One region of the Micromonospora hortensis genome, then DNA from elsewhere that is predicted to be linked to it. Evidence: riboswitches for the same ligand, from Rfam matches in the RefSeq annotation. Region 1 holds a riboswitch; each other region holds the start of a gene.

Region 1 (4,191 bases):
CCGCGACGGGGTTGGAGACCGCGACGGTGGAGGCCGCCGCCGGCCTGCTGGCCGAGGTGGAGGGCACGGTCGGGGTGATCACGCCGGTCCCCCGCCGGGACGAGGTCGCCGGGTGGCTGGGCGCGCTCGGCGCGCCGAGGTTGCAGGTGGTGACCAGCCTGGAGGCCAAGGGCATGGAGTACGACGGGGTGGTGCTGGTCGCCCCGAGCGAGATCCGGGCAGATCCGGGTGCCGGGGTGCGCACCCTGTACGTGGCGCTTTCCCGGGCCACCCAGCGTCTCACCACCATCGACCCGACCGGCTGACGTGTGCGGAGCGCCACCAGCGGACGGCGCTGCCCGTACACTTGCACACATAGCGATGTGAGCATACATTTGACCGGGTCCCGACCAGCGGCGGAAGGTGGTTCTCGTGGGCGCAGGTCATGACCACCACCATGGGTCCGTCGCCAATGCCGCACACCAGCACCGAGGTCGACTCTGGGCGGCGTTCGGGTTGCTCGCCACCCTGATGGTGGTCGAGGCGGTGGCCGCCCTGCACACCGGCTCGCTCGCCCTGCTCTCCGACGCCGGGCACATGTTCACCGACGTGCTCGGCATCGGGATGGCGCTCGCCGCCATCACGGCGACCCGGCGGGCGACCGGCGACCCGCAGCGCACCTTCGGGCTCTACCGGCTCGAGGTGCTCGCCGCGCTGGCCAACGCCGTCCTACTCTCCGGCGTCGCGATCTACGTGGTGATCGAGGCGATCCGCCGTTTCGGCGACCCGCACCAGGTCATCGCCGGCCCGATGCTCGCGGTGGCCGTGCTCGGCCTACTCGCGAACATCGCCGCCTTCGCGCTGCTGCGCGCCGGGGCCCGCGAGAGCATCAACCTCCAGGGCGCCTACCTGGAGGTGCTCGGTGACCTGCTCGGCTCGCTCGGCGTCATCGGCGCGGCGCTGCTCATCACCGTCACCGACTGGTGGTGGGCCGACCCCCTGGTCGCGGTCGCCATCGGCGTTTTCATCCTGCCGCGCACCTGGCGGCTGGCCCGCGCCGCCATCCGCATCCTGGTGCAGGCCGCCCCGGAGCACCTCCAGGTGACCGCCGTGCACGACCGGCTCGCCGCCGTTCCCGGTGTCGTCGAGGTGCACGACCTGCACGTCTGGACGCTCACCTCGGGCATGGAGGTGGCCTCCGCCCACCTGACCATGGCACCCGGCGCGGAGGTCGGCGCGGTGCTCACCGCGGCGCGTACGGCCCTGCACGACGACTTCCGCATCGAGCACGCGACGTTGCAGATTGAGCCCGGCGCCGCTTCTGGAGCCTGTGGCTCCATCGAATGGTGACGGATCCGTAATTTTCCGTGGTGACGCACGCACCGTCCGTCACATCGGCTGCAGCGGCCCCACCCGCACCGGTAGGCTCGGTCCCGGCCTCCACCAGGCGGCGCCCTCCCGGCGCCGGTGGCGGTCGCCGCCTAATCGCCCAACTGGGCGAACCGGGGAACCATGTTCCTGGGGTGTATCCGCGTCAGCGGTAGGGATCTTCCGTCCCGAACCCGTCAGCTAACCCGGTCGGCGGCTGACGGAAGGACATGCGCAGTGGCACCAGCACGACCACCCGCCGCCCGACTGGCGGCCCTGATCGTCGCGATGTTCGCCCTCGGCGTCGCGCTTCCGGCCGGCACCGCCTCGGCCGCTCCCCCGACCGGCCTGCGGGCCGCCGCACCCGACTCCGACGAGGAGGGCGGCACCCCGGCGTTGCGGGCCCAACTCGAGGCGGCCAGCAAGGGCTACCTGGACGCGAAGCGCGCCCTGGACACCTCGGTGCAACGGCAGAAGCAACTCGCCACCCAGCTGACGACCATCGAGGGTGAGATCGACCAGCGCAACGGCAAGGTCGGCGAGATCGCCGAGGTGGCGTACCGCACCGGCCGGCTCGGTGCGATGTCGGCGCTGCTCAACAGCAACACTCCGGAAGGCTTCATGGACCGGGCGGCCGCGCTGGACGCGGTGGCGGCCAACGAGGACCGGGTGCTGCGCGACCTGCTGGACAGCAAGGACAAGGCCAACCGCACCCGGGTCGCCCTGGACGGCGAGATCAACGAACAACGCAAGCAGGTCGCGGTGATGGCCAAGCGCAAGGAGCAGGCCGAACGGGCCCTGACAGTGGCCACCACACCCAAACCGCAGACCACCGCCGACGGCGGCTCCAACCGGGGCACCTCCAGCGCCAACGCGAAGGCCGCACCGCGCAACTCCGACGGCTCCTGGCCCTCCGAGTCGTGCAGCGTCAACGACCCCACGCCGGCCAACGGCTGCATCACCCCGCGCACCCTGCACGCGCTCAACCAGGCCAAGGCCGCCGGATTCACCCGCTACGTCTCGTGCCACCGCCCCAGCGGCTCCGGCGAACACCCGAAGGGCCGGGCCTGCGACTTCGCGGCGCAGAAGGGCGGCTTCGGCGGGAACGCCACCGGCGGCGACAAGACGTACGGCAACAACCTGGCGGCGTACTTCATCCGCAACGCCGACCGGCTCGCCGTGCTCTACGTGATCTGGTACAGGCAGATCTGGCTGCCCAGCAGCGGGTGGAAGTCGTACAGCGGGGCGCAGGGCACCCCGTCGACCGACCACACCAACCACGTACACCTGTCGGTCTACTGACCCACGCGTCGTGATGCCTGTGAGTCGTTCGGTGGCTCACAGGCATCACGTGTGTCCGGGGCGGGGCTACGTCGCCGGGCGTACCCGTGATGTCGTCGATCGTCGGACGACCCGGCAGCGGTCGGCGGGAAGCATCGCGGTATGCCTCGGATCCGACCCACCACCCGCAAGGCGCTGCTCACCCTGCATCTCGTCACCTCGCTCGGCTGGCTCGGCGCCGACCTGGTGCTGCTCACCCTCGGCATCGCCGTCCAGCGGGGCGCCGACCCGGCTGTGGTCTATCCGGTCACGGCCCTGGTCGGCACTGTGCTGTTCGCGCCGCTGAGCGTCCTGGTCTGGCTGATCGGGGTCGCCAGCTCGCTGCTCACCCCGTGGGGCCTGCTGCGCCACCGCTGGGTGCTGGTCAAGCTCGTGCTCACCACGGTGATGGTCGGGCTGGTGCTGTTCCTGCTCACCCCGAACCTGCGCCACGCCGGAGCGGTCGGCGCCGCCCTGCCCGCCCGGGATCGCGCCGACCTGGTCATCGCGCCGGCGGTGTCGACCAGCCTGATGATCATCGCGACGGTGCTGTCCACCTACAAGCCCTGGGGCCGGCGTCCCGCCACCCGACCCGCCCGCACGAGCCGTGATCGCGCTACAACCACGATCTAGACGCCACCCCCGCTGAGCACGTCGCACCAAGCGCAAGCGACCTGCCCTGCTCCGCGATCTTGCACTTACTGTCCCGACATATGGGGCATTACGCCGACATAGACAACCGAAACTGCAAGATCGACGCGGCGGGGCGGCGGGCGGGGCGACGCGGCGCGGGTCAGGTCGGGTTTGGCGGGGTGCCGGTGCGGTCGAGGGCCGCGCCCAGCCGGGTGGCTAGGGCTAGGTGAGCGGCCTGGGCCTGGCGGAACGCGTAGCGGAACAGCGGCGTCGGCGCGGTCAGGGTGATCTCCACGTCGATGCGGACCAGGCCGTCCGGCTCGGCGCGTAGCCGGGTGTGGTTGCGCACTGTGGTGGCCGGCCACTGGCGGGCCACCATGACGATCTCGTCGGCCTCGCTGATCAGCACGTCCGCGTGGTAGGTGGTCCGGAAGCGCAGCGGACCGGCCGCCAACCGGTCGTTGATCGTGTAGCTGGCCTGGGCGCCAGGCCGGGGCGGCACCCGGCGGACCCGGACGATCAGCGGGTGCAGCTCGCCCTGCCGGGTCAGGTCGCTGAGCAACGCTGCCGCCTCGGCGGGTGAGCACCGGGCCTGGACGGTGTAGCTGAAGGTATCGCTGCTGCGCACACCGTCTCCCGCCGTCGTTTGTCGCTCGATCGTCCCGTACCGATGTCTGGCTGGCAACGCCCCCGGGCCCTCGGCGCCGCGCCGGACCCGGCCGATGCGACGACCTGCCACCACCTGCGCCATTAAGGTCGGTTAGTGCGAAATCTTCCCGAAGATGCCGGAGGGCGGCCAGCATGAACGGCGACGACCGATGAGTGGGCACGTGATGGTCTTCGCGCCCACTCCACAGCTGACGGTGACCGTGGACCAGCCCAACGACCACC
Region 2 (4,191 bases), on a different contig from region 1:
TGATCTGCCGGCGGTGGTCAGGCGGCAGTGCACTGGACGTCACGGCTGAGGCGGGTCGGGCGCGCCTGCGGGACGGCGAGGGGCGCTGCCACCGCCAACGGGGCGTTTGGGTCGAGCCAGACCCGAACGGCCGGCCGACTCGGTGCGAGGCCCGGAATGCCCGCGATGTGCTGCTCGCGGCGGGTGAGCATGGCCACGTCGACTGTGAACTCGAAGAGCCGCCAGTCGACCTGCGGCTCGGCCCGGGCGCTCTGCGCCAACTGCGCCACCCGGATCGGATCGGTCACCGGACGGGCGTGCCCCGCCACGTACGCCTCGTCGTCGCTCTCCTCGGCAGGGAACGAGTGCAGCGCGTAACGGCCGTCACGTTCGAGGTCGCGGCGCTTGGGCGAGTCGATGATGAAGCAGAACAGCCCCTCGGCGGTGATGACCGGAGAGACCGGATGGACGCGGGGCCCGCCGTCGGCACGGACCGTGGCCAGATAGCCGAAGCCCGGCCCGTATTGCTGGAGGAGAACGCGGATCCCGTCGGCGAGTCGGGGCTCGTCGGCGGCGAATTCGGACCAGGAAGCCATGTGGGCATTCTATCGAACAAATGTACGAGCAGCGACCTCGACGCGCTGGTCACCGGCACCGAATCCGGCCACTTTTGGCAACGCGGCTATGGTGGTCCGATGCTGCTCTCCGACCGCGACCTGGTCTCCGAGATCAAGGCCGGCACGCTGGGCTTGGAGCCGTTCGAGCCCACCCTGGTCCAACCGTCCAGCATCGACGTCCGACTCGACCGGCTGTTCCGGGTCTTCAACAACCACCTCTACACCCACATCGATCCCGCGATGCAGCAGGACGATCTGACCTCGGCGGTCGAGGTCCCCGACGGCGAGCCGTTCGTGCTGCACCCGGGGGAGTTCGTGCTCGCCTCGACGCTGGAGGTCATCTCGCTGGGTGACCAGCTCGCCGGCCGACTGGAGGGCAAGAGCTCCCTGGGCCGGCTCGGCCTGCTCACGCACTCCACCGCCGGCTTCATCGACCCGGGCTTCTCCGGTCACGTGACGCTGGAACTCTCGAACGTGGCGAACCTGCCGATCACCCTCTGGCCGGGCATGAAGATTGGGCAGCTCTGCATCTTCCGGCTCTCCTCGCCGGCTGAGCACCCGTACGGCTCGGTGGTCTACGGGTCGCGCTACCAGGGCCAGCGGGGGCCGACACCCAGCCGCGCCTGGCAGCACTGGCGCACCTGGCCAACACGCTGAGGTTCAGCAGCCAGGACCGAGACGACGAGGGCCCGCCGCGACGGAATCGCGACGGGCCCTTCGATGACTCACTGTCAGCCTGGACGGCCGTAGCTGTGGATCGGGCCGTCGTCGACCTTCTTCATCTTGACCGGCTGACCGGCCTGCGAGGCGTGCACCACCCAGCCGCCGCCGACGTACATGCCGACGTGGTGGATGTCGCTGTAGTAGAAGACCAGGTCGCCGGGGCGCAGGTCGCCCTTGCTGACGTTCTTGGTCACCCGGCTCTGCGCGGCGGCGTTGTGCGGCAGCGACACGCCGGCCTTCGCCCAGGCGGCCAGCATCAGCCCTGAGCAGTCGTACGAGTTCGGGCCCTCGGCACCCCAGACGTAGGGCTTGCCGATCTGCGCGCAGGCGAACTTGACAGCGGTGCCCGCGCCGCCTCCGGGGTAGCTGCCCGGGCAGGGCGCCGGGCGCAGCGGACCGCCGCCGCCGCTGCCGTACACCTTGAGGCGCAGCTTCTGCAGGCGGTCGATCTCGTCGTTGATCTGCTTCTTCTTCGCCGCCAGCTGAGCTTCCGTGCGGGTCAGCTGGGCCACCATCTCGTCCAGTGGCGCCTTCTGCGCGGCCAACTGGTCGCGCAGGTCGGCCACCTGGCGTACGTCCTTTTGCTGGTTGTGCGCGAAGCGGTCGAGCATTTCGAGCTGGCCGACCACCTCGCTGGGCGACCGGCTGCCCAGCACGGCGTTGACTGTCGAGACGTTCTCACCCTTGTAGGCGCGTACGGCCAGGGCGCTGACCTTGTTCATCGCGGCGTCGACCTGGCGCTCGAGCGGAGTGATCCGGGCGGCCAGCGCGTCTGCCTGCTTGCGCTTCGCGGCGAGGTCGGTGCGGGTGGCGTTGTGCCGTTCGATGATCGGTTCGAGCTTGTTCCAGTCGGCGTCGATCTGGCGCTCGATCTCGGCGACGGACGGGTCGGCGTGGGCCGCAGTGGCACTGCCGGTCAGAACGACGGCGATGCCGGCCAGCGCGGCGACTGCGGTGGTGAAGCGGGACCAGCGTGGGCGCGGCACTATCGACGCCGGGCCGGCTGATGCCGACCGCTCGGACGACGGCCGCGGGGCATGGAGTGCCACCGGGGTTCCGTACTCCTTCTTCCTGACCGCCTACCGGGTTAGCTGACGGGTTCGGGCGGGAAGTCGGCGCCCTACCGCAATGGCTGCGGATTCACCCCGAGGGACCTGGGTCCCCGGTTCGCTCGGAAACGACTCGGCGGTGTCGGTCCGTTACCGCCCAGGCTGGGCGGAGCTGCTGTCGGGCCGACAAATGACCAGAGTAGAGACGCCTGTTACCGATCCGCAACCCGTGCGGCGGTGACACTCCGTACGGATTGGACGAAGTCACCGACAGTGTGTGAAGAATTCTTTCCATCCACTTCGATAGATAGAAAGGTATTGACGTGACCTCCCGGACGGCGCGATGGTGACCTGACCTCACTCCGCGAGAATCTAGGGGGTTCGATGCACCATCCAACCCTGTCGACCGGCTGGCGCGCGCTGCTCGCCGCCACAGTGGTTGCCGCCGCGACCACCGTGCCACTCTCCGTCGGCCCGGCTGCCGCCGCGCCCAGCACCGACCGCCAGCAGCAGTACGCCGCAGCGGCCACCGAGTACGGCGTGCCGGCCGTCGTGCTGCTCGGCGTCTCCTACCTGCAGTCCCGTTGGGACACCAACGCCGGCACGCCGAGCACCAGTGGCGGCTACGGTCCGATGCACCTGACCGACGCGCGGCACGTGGCCGCCCTACCCGGGCGCGGCCACCACGACGCCGGCGTCGAGGACCCACGCGGCGACGACTCCCGTCCCGCCCGAGTGCCCGCGCCCCGACCGGTCGAGGCACCCGCGCCGTCCACCGCCGCGTTGCAGACCGTCGACGCCGCCGCCACGCTGACAGGCGCCACTCCCGAGGCACTGCGCACCGACGCGGGCCTCAACATCCGGGGTGGGGCCGCGCTGCTGAGCGCGTACCAGAGGGATCTGGGCGCGCCGGTCGGCGCGGACACCGACCCGGCGGCCTGGTACGGCGCGGTGGCCCGCTACTCGGGCGCGGACAGCGCCGACGCCGCCGCGGCCTTCGCCGACGAGGTCTTCACCACCATCGGCGCGGGCGAGGCCCGGGTGACCGACGACGGCCAGCGGATCACCCTGCTGGCCCGCGCGGTACGGCCGGAGCGTTCCTGGCTGGACCGGCTGGGTCTGCGCCGCCTGGCCCGCCCGGACGGGGTGGAGTGCCCGCGCACCATCTCCTGCGAGTGGATCCCGGCGCCCTACGAGGCGTTCGGCGACGGGGACTACGGCAACCACGACCTCTCCGACCGGCCCACGCGGCAGAAGATCGAGTACATAGTCATCCACGACACCGAGGCGAGTTGGGCCACCACCCTGCAACTGGTCCAGGACCCGACCTACGTGAGCTGGCACTACTCGCTGCGCTCGGTCGACGGGCACATCGCCCAGCACGTGAAGACCAAGGACGTCGGCTGGCACGCCGGCAACTGGTACGTCAACGCGAAGTCGATCGGGTTGGAACACGAGGGCTTCGCGGCGCAGGGCACCTGGTACACCGAGGCGATGTACCGGACCTCGGCGAAGCTGGTCCGGCACCTGGCGCTGCGGCTGGGCATCCCACTGGACCGGCAACACATCATCGGTCACGACAACGTGCCCGGCACCATCCCCTCGACAGTGCGGGGAATGCACTGGGATCCGGGCCCGTACTGGGACTGGACGCACTACTTCGACCTGCTGCACGCGCCTCGACTGGACACCGGCACCCCGGCCACCGGAATGGTCCGGATCGATCCGGACTACGTCACCAACCAGCCGGCGTTCACCGACTGCGTCACCCCGGGCGTGCCCTGCGCGCCACGCGGCTCCTCCGCTGTGGTGCTGCGCAGCGC
Region 3 (4,191 bases), on a different contig from region 1:
ATCCGGGTCGGGCGGTGACGGAGCGGGCATGGCTCCAACATGCCGCCCCGGAGGCCGCCGCGCGAGCGGTTCGGCCGCCCGACACTCCGCCACGACCTGCAACCCCCGGGAGGGCTGGCTAGCATCTCCCACGATGGCCCTCCGAATGCCGCTGCACAGTCGGGCACCGGCGCCGCCCCGTCGTGGCGTCGTCCCCGGCCGACCGGGCCGAGCACTGACCGTCCGTGATCAAGCGGTCGTCAGGCAGCGATCCGCCCCGCCGTCCGCCGCGTTTCCACCGCAACGGTGAACCGCCCGGCCCGCTGACCCGTATCCCGCACCGGATCGTTGGGAGTCTCACCTTGGCCGCCGACCACACTCACCCCGCTCCGTCCGCCCCGCCACGGGTGCGACGGATCCTCATCGTGACTGTGGTACCCCTCTTCGTCGCCACCGTGCTGGCCGCGTTACTGCTCTGGCCCCGCGGCGGGTCACCGCAGACCGATGGTGGCGCGGACGTGCCGCGCCACCCCGGCACCGTCACCCGGGTGGTGAGCGAGCCGTGCCCGCCGGCACCGTCGGTTCCGGAGGGCACACCGAGGGTCGGCGACGGGCGGTGCGGCACTGTCGACGTCCGGGTGGACGACGGGCCGACCGCCGGCCAGCAGGTACGGACACCGGTGCCCGACGGGCCCGGCGCACCCCGGGTCGAGGTCGGCGACGAGGTCGTCCTGGTCGAACTGGCCGATCCGATCGATCCCACGGTCAGCAACTGGAACATCGCCGAGCACCAACGCGGCACCCCGATGGTGTGGCTGGCGGTGGTCTTCGCGGCCGCGATCGTCGCGTTCGGGCGGTGGCGAGGTCTGGCAGCGCTCGCCGGGCTGGCCGCCAGCTTCGCCATCCTGCTCACCTTCGTGCTGCCGGGCATCAGCGCCGGCAGGTCACCGCTGCTGGTGGCGGTGGTCGGCGCGGCCCTGATCATGTTCGTGGTGCTCTATCTGACCCACGGGGTCACCGCACAGACCTCGGTCGCGGTACTCGGCACCCTGGGCAGCCTGGTGCTGACCGGCGTGCTCGCCACCATCGCCACCGCCGCGACCCACCTCACCGGCTTCGGCAGCGAAGACGCCACCACCCTGTCGATGTTCCAGGGCGACGTGGACCTGCACGGTCTGCTACTCGCCGGCATCATCATCGGATCGCTCGGGGTGCTCGACGACGTGACGGTCACCCAGGCGGCCACCGTCACCGAACTGGCGAACGCGAACCCCGGGCTGACCCGGTTGCAGCTGTACCGTGCGGCCACCCGGGTCGGCCGCGCGCACATCGCCTCCACCGTCAACACCATCGTGCTGGCGTACGCGGGCGCGTCACTGCCCCTGCTGCTCCTGCTCACCGCCGACTCGCGGCCGATCGGGCAGATCCTCACCAGCGAGTTCCTCGCGCAGGAGATCGTCCGCAGCGCGGTCGCCACCCTCGGCCTGATCGCCGCCGTGCCGCTGACCACCGGCCTGGCAGCGGTGGTGACCGCCGCCGGGCGCGGCGATGCCACGCCGTCCAGCGGCGCTCCCGCGCCCCGGCCCCAGCCGGACCGCAGCGAGGCACTGGCCGCACTCAGCTCACCGCGTACGGCCGGCTCCGACGAGCCGGACCGGACGCGGACCGCACCCCCATCCGAGGCCACCGACCGGTGGCCGGAGTCGAACAGGAGCACGGATACGGCATGGTGACACTCCTCAGCGTGACCAGATCGGGCATCCACCCTGAGAACCGCGTCACTGGTCACTCAACGCTATGGCGAAATGACGCTTTTGGTCGGCATCCAGGCATAGCTCAGCCGGTCGGCTCTCGGGTAACCTCGCTGCCGGTTACCGATGAAGGCGCGAAGCGGCGCCTGCGGTGCCACCGCCCAATCGCCAACCGGCGAGCCGGGGACCCAGGTGCCTGGGGTGAATCCGCGTCAGCGGTAGGGGCCACTTCCGCCCCGAACCCGTCAGCTAACCCGGTCGGCGGTCGACGGAAGGGAACATTGTGACGGCACCCCTACGCCGCTGGTTGACACCCGTGGTGGCCGTGATCGCCGCACTGACCGTGCTCGCCGGGCCGCTCCCGGCGCACGCCGCCCCGACGAACCCCACACCGTCCGGGCACGAGGAGGACGGCGAGCCCAAGCTGCTCAACGACGTCATCGAGCAGGCCAACCGCGACTACTCCGCCGCGAAGTCCAAGCTGGACAAATCCAAGAAGCGGCAGGGCGAGTTGGCGGCGGAGGTCAACCGCGCCAAGGCCGACCTGGACGCGCTGGCGCCGCAGGTCGGGCAGATCGCCGCCCAGGCGTACCGGACCGGCCGGATCGGCGCGGTCGCGATGCTGCTGGAGAGCGACGCTCCCGACTCGTTCGTCCAGCGCGCCGGGCTGCTCGACGAGATGAACATGGTCAACGAGAAGAAGCTCTCCGAGGTCAACGAGGTGAAGGCCCGCGCCGAGCAGGCCAAGCTGGCCCTCGACACGGAGGTCCGCGAGCAGCAGAAGCAGACCGCCCTGATGGCGAAGCGCAAGAGCGAGGCCGACAAGGCGCTCTCCCTCGTCGGCGGCAAGGGTTTCACCGGCGGCCTGGTGGATGCCACCTCCAAGGTCGCGAAGATCGGCCCGGGTCGCACTGCCGACGGTGACTGGAAGCCCCAGTCGTGCAGCGAGAACGACCCCACCACGTCCGGCTGCGTCACGCCGCGCACGCTGCACGCGTACAAGGAGGTCAAGGCGGCCGGCTTCAACCGGTTCGTCGGCTGCTACCGCCCCGGCGGGCCGTGGGAGCACCCGAAGGGCCGCGCCTGCGACTGGTCGCTGCAGAAGAGCGGGTTCTCCCCATGGCACAACAACGACACCCGGACGTACGGCAACAACGTCGCCGCGTTCCTCATCCGTAACGCCGACCGGCTCGGCATCTACTACGTGATCTGGAACCGGCAGATCTGGTTCCCGGCCACCGGCTGGAGTTCGTACAGCGGGCCGTCGAACCACACCGACCACGTCCACATGTCGCTGCTCTGACCCGCACGATCCCCGTCGAGGGCCGTTCCGCGTGACGCGGAGCGGCCCTCGTCGCGTCAGACGGTGGCAGGCGCGGCCGGGTCGGTCGACTCGGTCGAGGCCGGGGTCTCCACCGTCGCGAAGCCGGCCGGCACCGCGGCCACCGGGCGCACGGCTCCGGCGGCGAGCCGGTAGGACACCCCCACCACCGCACAGCGTCCCAGCGCCACCTCGTCGGCCAGCACGGGCGACTGCCCGAGCAACGTCTCGACGGTCTGGGCGATGTGGATGTCCACGATGCCGTCGATGTCGTCAACGCCCTCGGACGCGGCGCGGCGCAGGCTGGGCAGCACGGCGTCGACCACCGCGCGCAGATGCCCACTCGGTGCGGTACCGGTCGCGGCGGACTCCCGGGCGGCCTGCACCGCACCACACGAGTCGTGGCCGAGCACCACCACCAGCGGGGTGCCGAGCACTGTCACCGCGTACTCGACGCTGCCGAGCACCTCGGGGCCGGCGGTGTGCCCGGCGGTGCGAACCACGAACAGGTCGCCCAGACCCCGGTCGAAGATGATCTCGGCAGCCAGCCGCGAGTCGGAGCAGCCGACGATCACCGCGAACGGGTGTTGCCCGTCGGCCACGGCGGCCCGGTGCCCGGCATCCTGGTTGGGGTGGCGTGGGGCGCCATCGACGAAGCGCCGGTTGCCGGCGACCAGTTCGGCGTAGGCCCGGGTCGGCTCGCTGAGCGCGGTGGCCCGGTCGGTGGTCCGCTGCGGACCCGGCTGACCGCCGGAGCTTCCGGTATGACTCATCCCGCACCTCGTCTCGACGCGTCTGCCCTGGTCAAGCCGGCTTTCCGCCGGCCGGGCGGGCGGGCGCTGGCTCGTGCTCCACCGTCACACGCACCGTAAGATGCGTCAAGGTATGCGTGATTTAGATTTCATACGTTGACTCCGGCCGCACCCTGGGCAACCTTCCCGAGGCAGGGCGGACCAGACTCTCGCGAGGGCAGGCGGACATCCGGAAAGGCGGTCACACGATGGCGAGCACGGTGACGGACGACACCGGCGGCGGGCGGAACTGGACGTTCCTCACCAATCACGGGCACGTGCTGCTGGCCATCGCCCGCGATCCGACCGCCCGGCTACGCGACGTCGCGGCCGAGGTCGGGGTGACCGA
Region 4 (4,191 bases), on a different contig from region 1:
TGGGCGACTCGGGTGCTGACCAGCCTCGCCGTCGTCGCGGCCCTGGCGCTCGGCGCAGGCCCGGCCACGGCCGTCACGCCAACACCCGGCCCGGTGCCGACGTCGAGCGCCGTGCCGGCCTCGGCCGCCGCCGGGTCGCTGGCGGCTTCCTCCCGGCACTCCTGGGCATCCAGCGCGGCCCGCCCGGCCGCGGCGACACCGCCGGAAGCCGCAGAGGAGTCGGCCCCGACCTGGTCGGTCCACACGCCGGTGGCGCTCTTCGGTGATCAGGGCACCATGGCGGCCGTCGTGCTGCCGGTCGGCGCGGCCGAATCTGACCGGCTGCCCCTCGTCGACGGTACGGGCGGTCGGGCTTCGCGGGCCCCACCCGCGCGCTGAGCCACCGGGACGACCGTCCCGCCACAGCGCCCTGTCGACACACCCGCTCCCTGACCCGCCGACCCGTGGCCCACAGTGGCCCGCTGATCGGCGCGGCTCCCCATCGCACTGCTCTCTCCCCGAGGTGCCGACCATGGAGACCGTCGTCTTCTACCAGTTCGTGACCGAGATGCCGCGGGCCGCCGCCATCTGGTCGACGCTGTTCCTGCTGACCCTGGGCCTGCTCACCGTGCTGGCCGCCCGCCCCGAACGGGACCTCCCCACTGACGACCCGCTCCCGGCCGGGCCCACTCGTCGGGAGCTGGCCGCCGCCGAGGCCGTCGACCTGCGCCGCTACGCCGAGGAGGTGGCCGTCGCCGCGGCCCGTGCGGCCATCACCGCCAAGCGGCGGCGCGCCGCCTGGCTGACCGCTCAGGAGCAGATGGAGCAGGCCTGGACCGGGTACGACGAGGCGGACACCGCCGCGCGTCGCTTCGCCGACGCCGGGGCGCTGCCCACCCCGCAGACCTCGCACACCCCCGCCGAGTACGCCGCCCGGGAACGCTATCTGCACCGGGCGGCGATGGCGGCGTACTGGCGGGGCGACCTGACCATGGCGCAGCTGGGCGACGTGTTCGGGCACCGGCGCGGCTGGGATCCCCGGCGACACCCGGTCGAGCAGGAGGTGCTGATCAGCCGGGTGGTCCGCGATGCGCGGCTGGCCGACTACCAGGTGGCCGCCGACAGTGAGCGGGTCGCCTGGCGCGACGCGGAGTTGGCCGCCTCCTCGGCCCGTGCCCTCGCCGAGGAGGCGTACGCGGCGGCGGCCCGGCTCCGCCCGATCCTGGTCCCCGCGCGCCGCACCGTGGCCGGGGCGTTGCGTCCCGCCGTCGTGGCACTGTGGCGCCCGGCCCGGGTGGGTTGAGCCCAATCCGTGATGTGAGGCCGGTCACCCAATCGGGAAATCCGACGTCCGGCGCGTTCGGTGGGATTGTTCCCGCGATTGTGGCCGCGTTCTTTACGGCCTGTCCGGTTGTCGCCCGTAGGCGTCACCGTAACCGGTTGTCCCATCGAGTCACATCAGCGGCAATACGCGCAGAAATTGTCGCGCCAATTGGGGTTTACGCAGGTGAACCTTGCTTGGCAGGGCGTTGAGACGCCAGTAGTGTCGTCCCGTCCGGTGCGGTAACCGATCGCAAGACGCGACGCCGCATCGACCCGCTTAATCGTGATCAACGAACCGGGGACCCACCAGTAAGTCCGGGGTGAATCCGCGAGCCACGGCCCGCGGTAGGGCGTCTTCCCGCCCGAATCCGTCAGCTAACCCGGTAGGCGGTGTCGGAAGGAGTCCCATCCTCGTGCAGCACCTTTCCACCCCTCGGCTGTTCCCTCGCCTCCACGGCGCGGCGGTGCACCCGCTCATTCGTCCCGTGACGGTGAGCTGACCCCCGGGTCATCGCCTTCCCCGCCCGGCCGCGCCGGGCGTTCCCCTGAGCGGTTCACCATCCGCGGACCACGGTCCGCGCGCTGGCGCCTGCCCGGATACCGGTCCGGCCCCGGTGTGCCGCTCTCCCCCCGATCCGTGGAGGACCCCGTGAAGCACACCCTGCAGCGTCAGCTCCGCCGCCTCGCCACCGAGCGCCCGTACCAGATCGTCGCCGCCTCCGCCGCTGCCCTCGCGATCGCCACCACCACCGGCGCCCTGCTCACCACTGCCGACGAAGCCCCGGCCGGCCAGCGCACCGCGACCACTGTCGCCGAGATGCGCAGCGACCTCACCGCCTCCCGCGGCGAGGCTCGGGACGCGTCCCCCTCGGCCAGCGCCGCGCCGACCACTGCCGCGCCGGCCACCAGCGCCGCGTCGCCCGCAGCCAAGGCCAGCAGCAACCCGGACCTCACCCGGAAGCCGGAGCGGCCGAAGCCGCCCGCGACCAAGGTGCTCGACTACGACTACGAGGCGCAGAACACCTACTACAACTGCGGCCCGGCTGCCACCCGGAACGCGCTCAGCGCCGCCGGCATCGACCGCACCCAGGAGGACCTCGGCGCCGAGCTGGGCACCACCGAGATGGGCACCAACTCGGCCGAGGACACCACCCGGGTGCTCAACGCCGAGGTGAAGGGCTCCCCGTACCGGACCCGGATGTTCCCCGGAGCGCCCAGCCCGGCCCAGATGGACCGGCTCCAGGCCGACGTGGTGAAGGCCATCACCGACGGTCGGGGCGTGGTGGCGAACGTCGTCGGGGACGCCACCGACACCGACGGCGGCTGGCACTCCTACGGCGGCGGGCACTACATCGCCGTCGTGGGCTACAAGGACAACGGCCGCACCGTTCGGATCGCCGACTCGGCGAACCCGGCCGACCCGTCGTACTGGATCACCACGATCGACCTGGCCAACTGGATCACCAGCCGGGGCTACTCCGCCTGACCCGGGCACGCTGACCGCCGCGGGCGCCGTCCTCCACAAGGGGCCGGCGCCCGCGGCGTTTGTGCGCGCGGTCCGGCGTCGACGGCTCTCGTACCCGACAGTGAACCGTGGGAGACTGCGGCCGTGGTGGAGAAAACGGGTGGTCACGTCGGCCGCAGGCCGGTCCTGCTGCTGCTGCACGGCATGGGAGCGACCGGGGACGTGTGGTTGCCCTGGGCCCCGTACCTTGAGCAGCACTGGCCCGGTCGGTGGCTGGCACCGGACCTCGCCGGCCACGGCTGGGCGTCGCCGCTGCCGTCGTACTCCTTCCCGGGCTTCGCTCAGCAGATCGCGCAGGCCCTCGCCCCCGATGACCGGCTGGTAGTGCTCGGGCACTCGCTGGGCGGGGTGGTCGGCCTGGTGCTTGCCGCCCGCGACGCCGGAACGCCGGTGGACGCGGTGGTCGGGCTGGGCATCAAGGCACTCTGGTCACCCGCTGAGCTGGCCCGCGCCGCCGAGGTCGCCGCCCGACCGGTGAGCTGGTTCGCCAGCCGCACCGAGGCGGCGCGCCGCTACCTGCGGGTCTCCGGGCTGGCCGGCCTGGTCCCGCCGGACGATCCGGTGGTGGACGCCGGGCTGCGCCAGGTCGACGGCCGGTGGCGCCTCGCCATGGACCCGGCCGCCTTCGCCGTCGGCGAGCCCGACCTGGCCGCGCTCCTGGCGGCGACCGACGTGCCGGTGGTGCTGGCGCGCGGGGAGAACGACCCGATGGTCACCGACGAACAGCTCAAGGAGTACGGCGTACCGGTGGAAACGCTTCCGGGCCTCGGGCACAACGCGCACGTGGAGGACCCGGCGGCGGTGCTGGCGCTGCTCGACCCGTACCGCTGATTCGGTTACGCCGGTGTGGACGCGGCCAGTGTCTGAGCCGGTGTCAGCTCCCGGCGGGCGGCGGTCAGGAACGCCTCGGCGTACGCCTCGGCCGGGAAGTCACCCAGGTAGCGGCGGCGGGTGGCCCAGCGAGCCTCGGCCAGCGGATCGGTGTCCAGCAGGGCGGTCAGCACCTCGTCCACGTTGGACATGTCCCGACGCAGCACGTAACCCGACCCGGCCAGCGGGAACCGCTCCACGAACCGGTCGCCCTCGTCGCCCATGTCGGTGACCGCGTACGGCTTTCCGGAGTAGAGGAAGTCCGAGATCACGCCGGACACGTCGGAGACCAGCGCGTCGGCGGAGTTGACGCACTCGGTCAGATTCAGCTCCCGAGCCGCCGCGCCGACCACGTGCTGGCGGCCGGTGCGGGCCCGGTCGGCGACGAGCAGTTCGGTCAGGCGGCCCAGTTGGCGGGCCGATGCCGGGTTCTGCGTGGTGTACGGGTGGGCTCGCAGGATCACCGTCGCGCCGCGCTCCAACAGTCGGCGCAG

What was found. Region 1 has a riboswitch for cyclic di-AMP ahead of NIE111_RS27520 (coiled-coil domain-containing protein). Riboswitches for the same ligand answer to the same signal wherever they lie in the genome.
Region 2: it holds a riboswitch for cyclic di-AMP, as region 1 does, so the genes downstream of both, NIE111_RS32270 (C40 family peptidase) here and NIE111_RS27520 (coiled-coil domain-containing protein) in region 1, are expected to answer to the same signal.
Region 3: it holds a riboswitch for cyclic di-AMP, as region 1 does, so the genes downstream of both, NIE111_RS08100 (coiled-coil domain-containing protein) here and NIE111_RS27520 (coiled-coil domain-containing protein) in region 1, are expected to answer to the same signal.
Region 4: it holds a riboswitch for cyclic di-AMP, as region 1 does, so the genes downstream of both, NIE111_RS22620 (C39 family peptidase) here and NIE111_RS27520 (coiled-coil domain-containing protein) in region 1, are expected to answer to the same signal.

Annotation. Positions count from the first base shown of each region.
Region 1 is NZ_JAKKFE010000054.1:30,724-34,914, reverse strand. Features, by position in the region: gene NIE111_RS27530 (HelD family protein) at 1-305, shown strand, start outside; gene NIE111_RS27525 (cation diffusion facilitator family transporter) at 412-1,329, shown strand; cyclic di-AMP (ydaO/yuaA leader) riboswitch at 1,448-1,579, shown strand; gene NIE111_RS27520 (coiled-coil domain-containing protein) at 1,585-2,649, shown strand; gene NIE111_RS27515 (hypothetical protein) at 2,791-3,300, shown strand; gene NIE111_RS27510 (SRPBCC family protein) at 3,461-3,928, opposite strand; gene NIE111_RS27505 (1-phosphofructokinase family hexose kinase) at 4,119-4,191, shown strand, end outside.
Region 2 is NZ_JAKKFE010000023.1:4,117-8,307, reverse strand. Features, by position in the region: gene NIE111_RS16195 (pyridoxamine 5'-phosphate oxidase family protein) at 18-575, opposite strand; gene dcd (dCTP deaminase) at 675-1,253, shown strand; gene NIE111_RS32270 (C40 family peptidase) at 1,328-2,368, opposite strand; cyclic di-AMP (ydaO/yuaA leader) riboswitch at 2,382-2,517, opposite strand; gene NIE111_RS16180 (N-acetylmuramoyl-L-alanine amidase) at 2,753-4,191, shown strand, end outside.
Region 3 is NZ_JAKKFE010000011.1:253,980-258,170, forward strand. Features, by position in the region: gene NIE111_RS08090 (heavy metal translocating P-type ATPase) at 1-30, opposite strand, end outside; gene NIE111_RS08095 (YibE/F family protein) at 342-1,712, shown strand; cyclic di-AMP (ydaO/yuaA leader) riboswitch at 1,879-2,009, shown strand; gene NIE111_RS08100 (coiled-coil domain-containing protein) at 2,014-3,033, shown strand; gene NIE111_RS08105 (carbonic anhydrase) at 3,090-3,824, opposite strand; gene NIE111_RS08110 (helix-turn-helix transcriptional regulator) at 4,052-4,191, shown strand, end outside.
Region 4 is NZ_JAKKFE010000033.1:86,370-90,560, reverse strand. Features, by position in the region: gene NIE111_RS22630 (hypothetical protein) at 1-378, shown strand, start outside; gene NIE111_RS22625 (hypothetical protein) at 512-1,282, shown strand; cyclic di-AMP (ydaO/yuaA leader) riboswitch at 1,567-1,707, shown strand; gene NIE111_RS22620 (C39 family peptidase) at 1,940-2,788, shown strand; gene NIE111_RS22615 (alpha/beta fold hydrolase) at 2,912-3,658, shown strand; gene NIE111_RS22610 (CDP-glycerol glycerophosphotransferase family protein) at 3,664-4,191, opposite strand, start outside.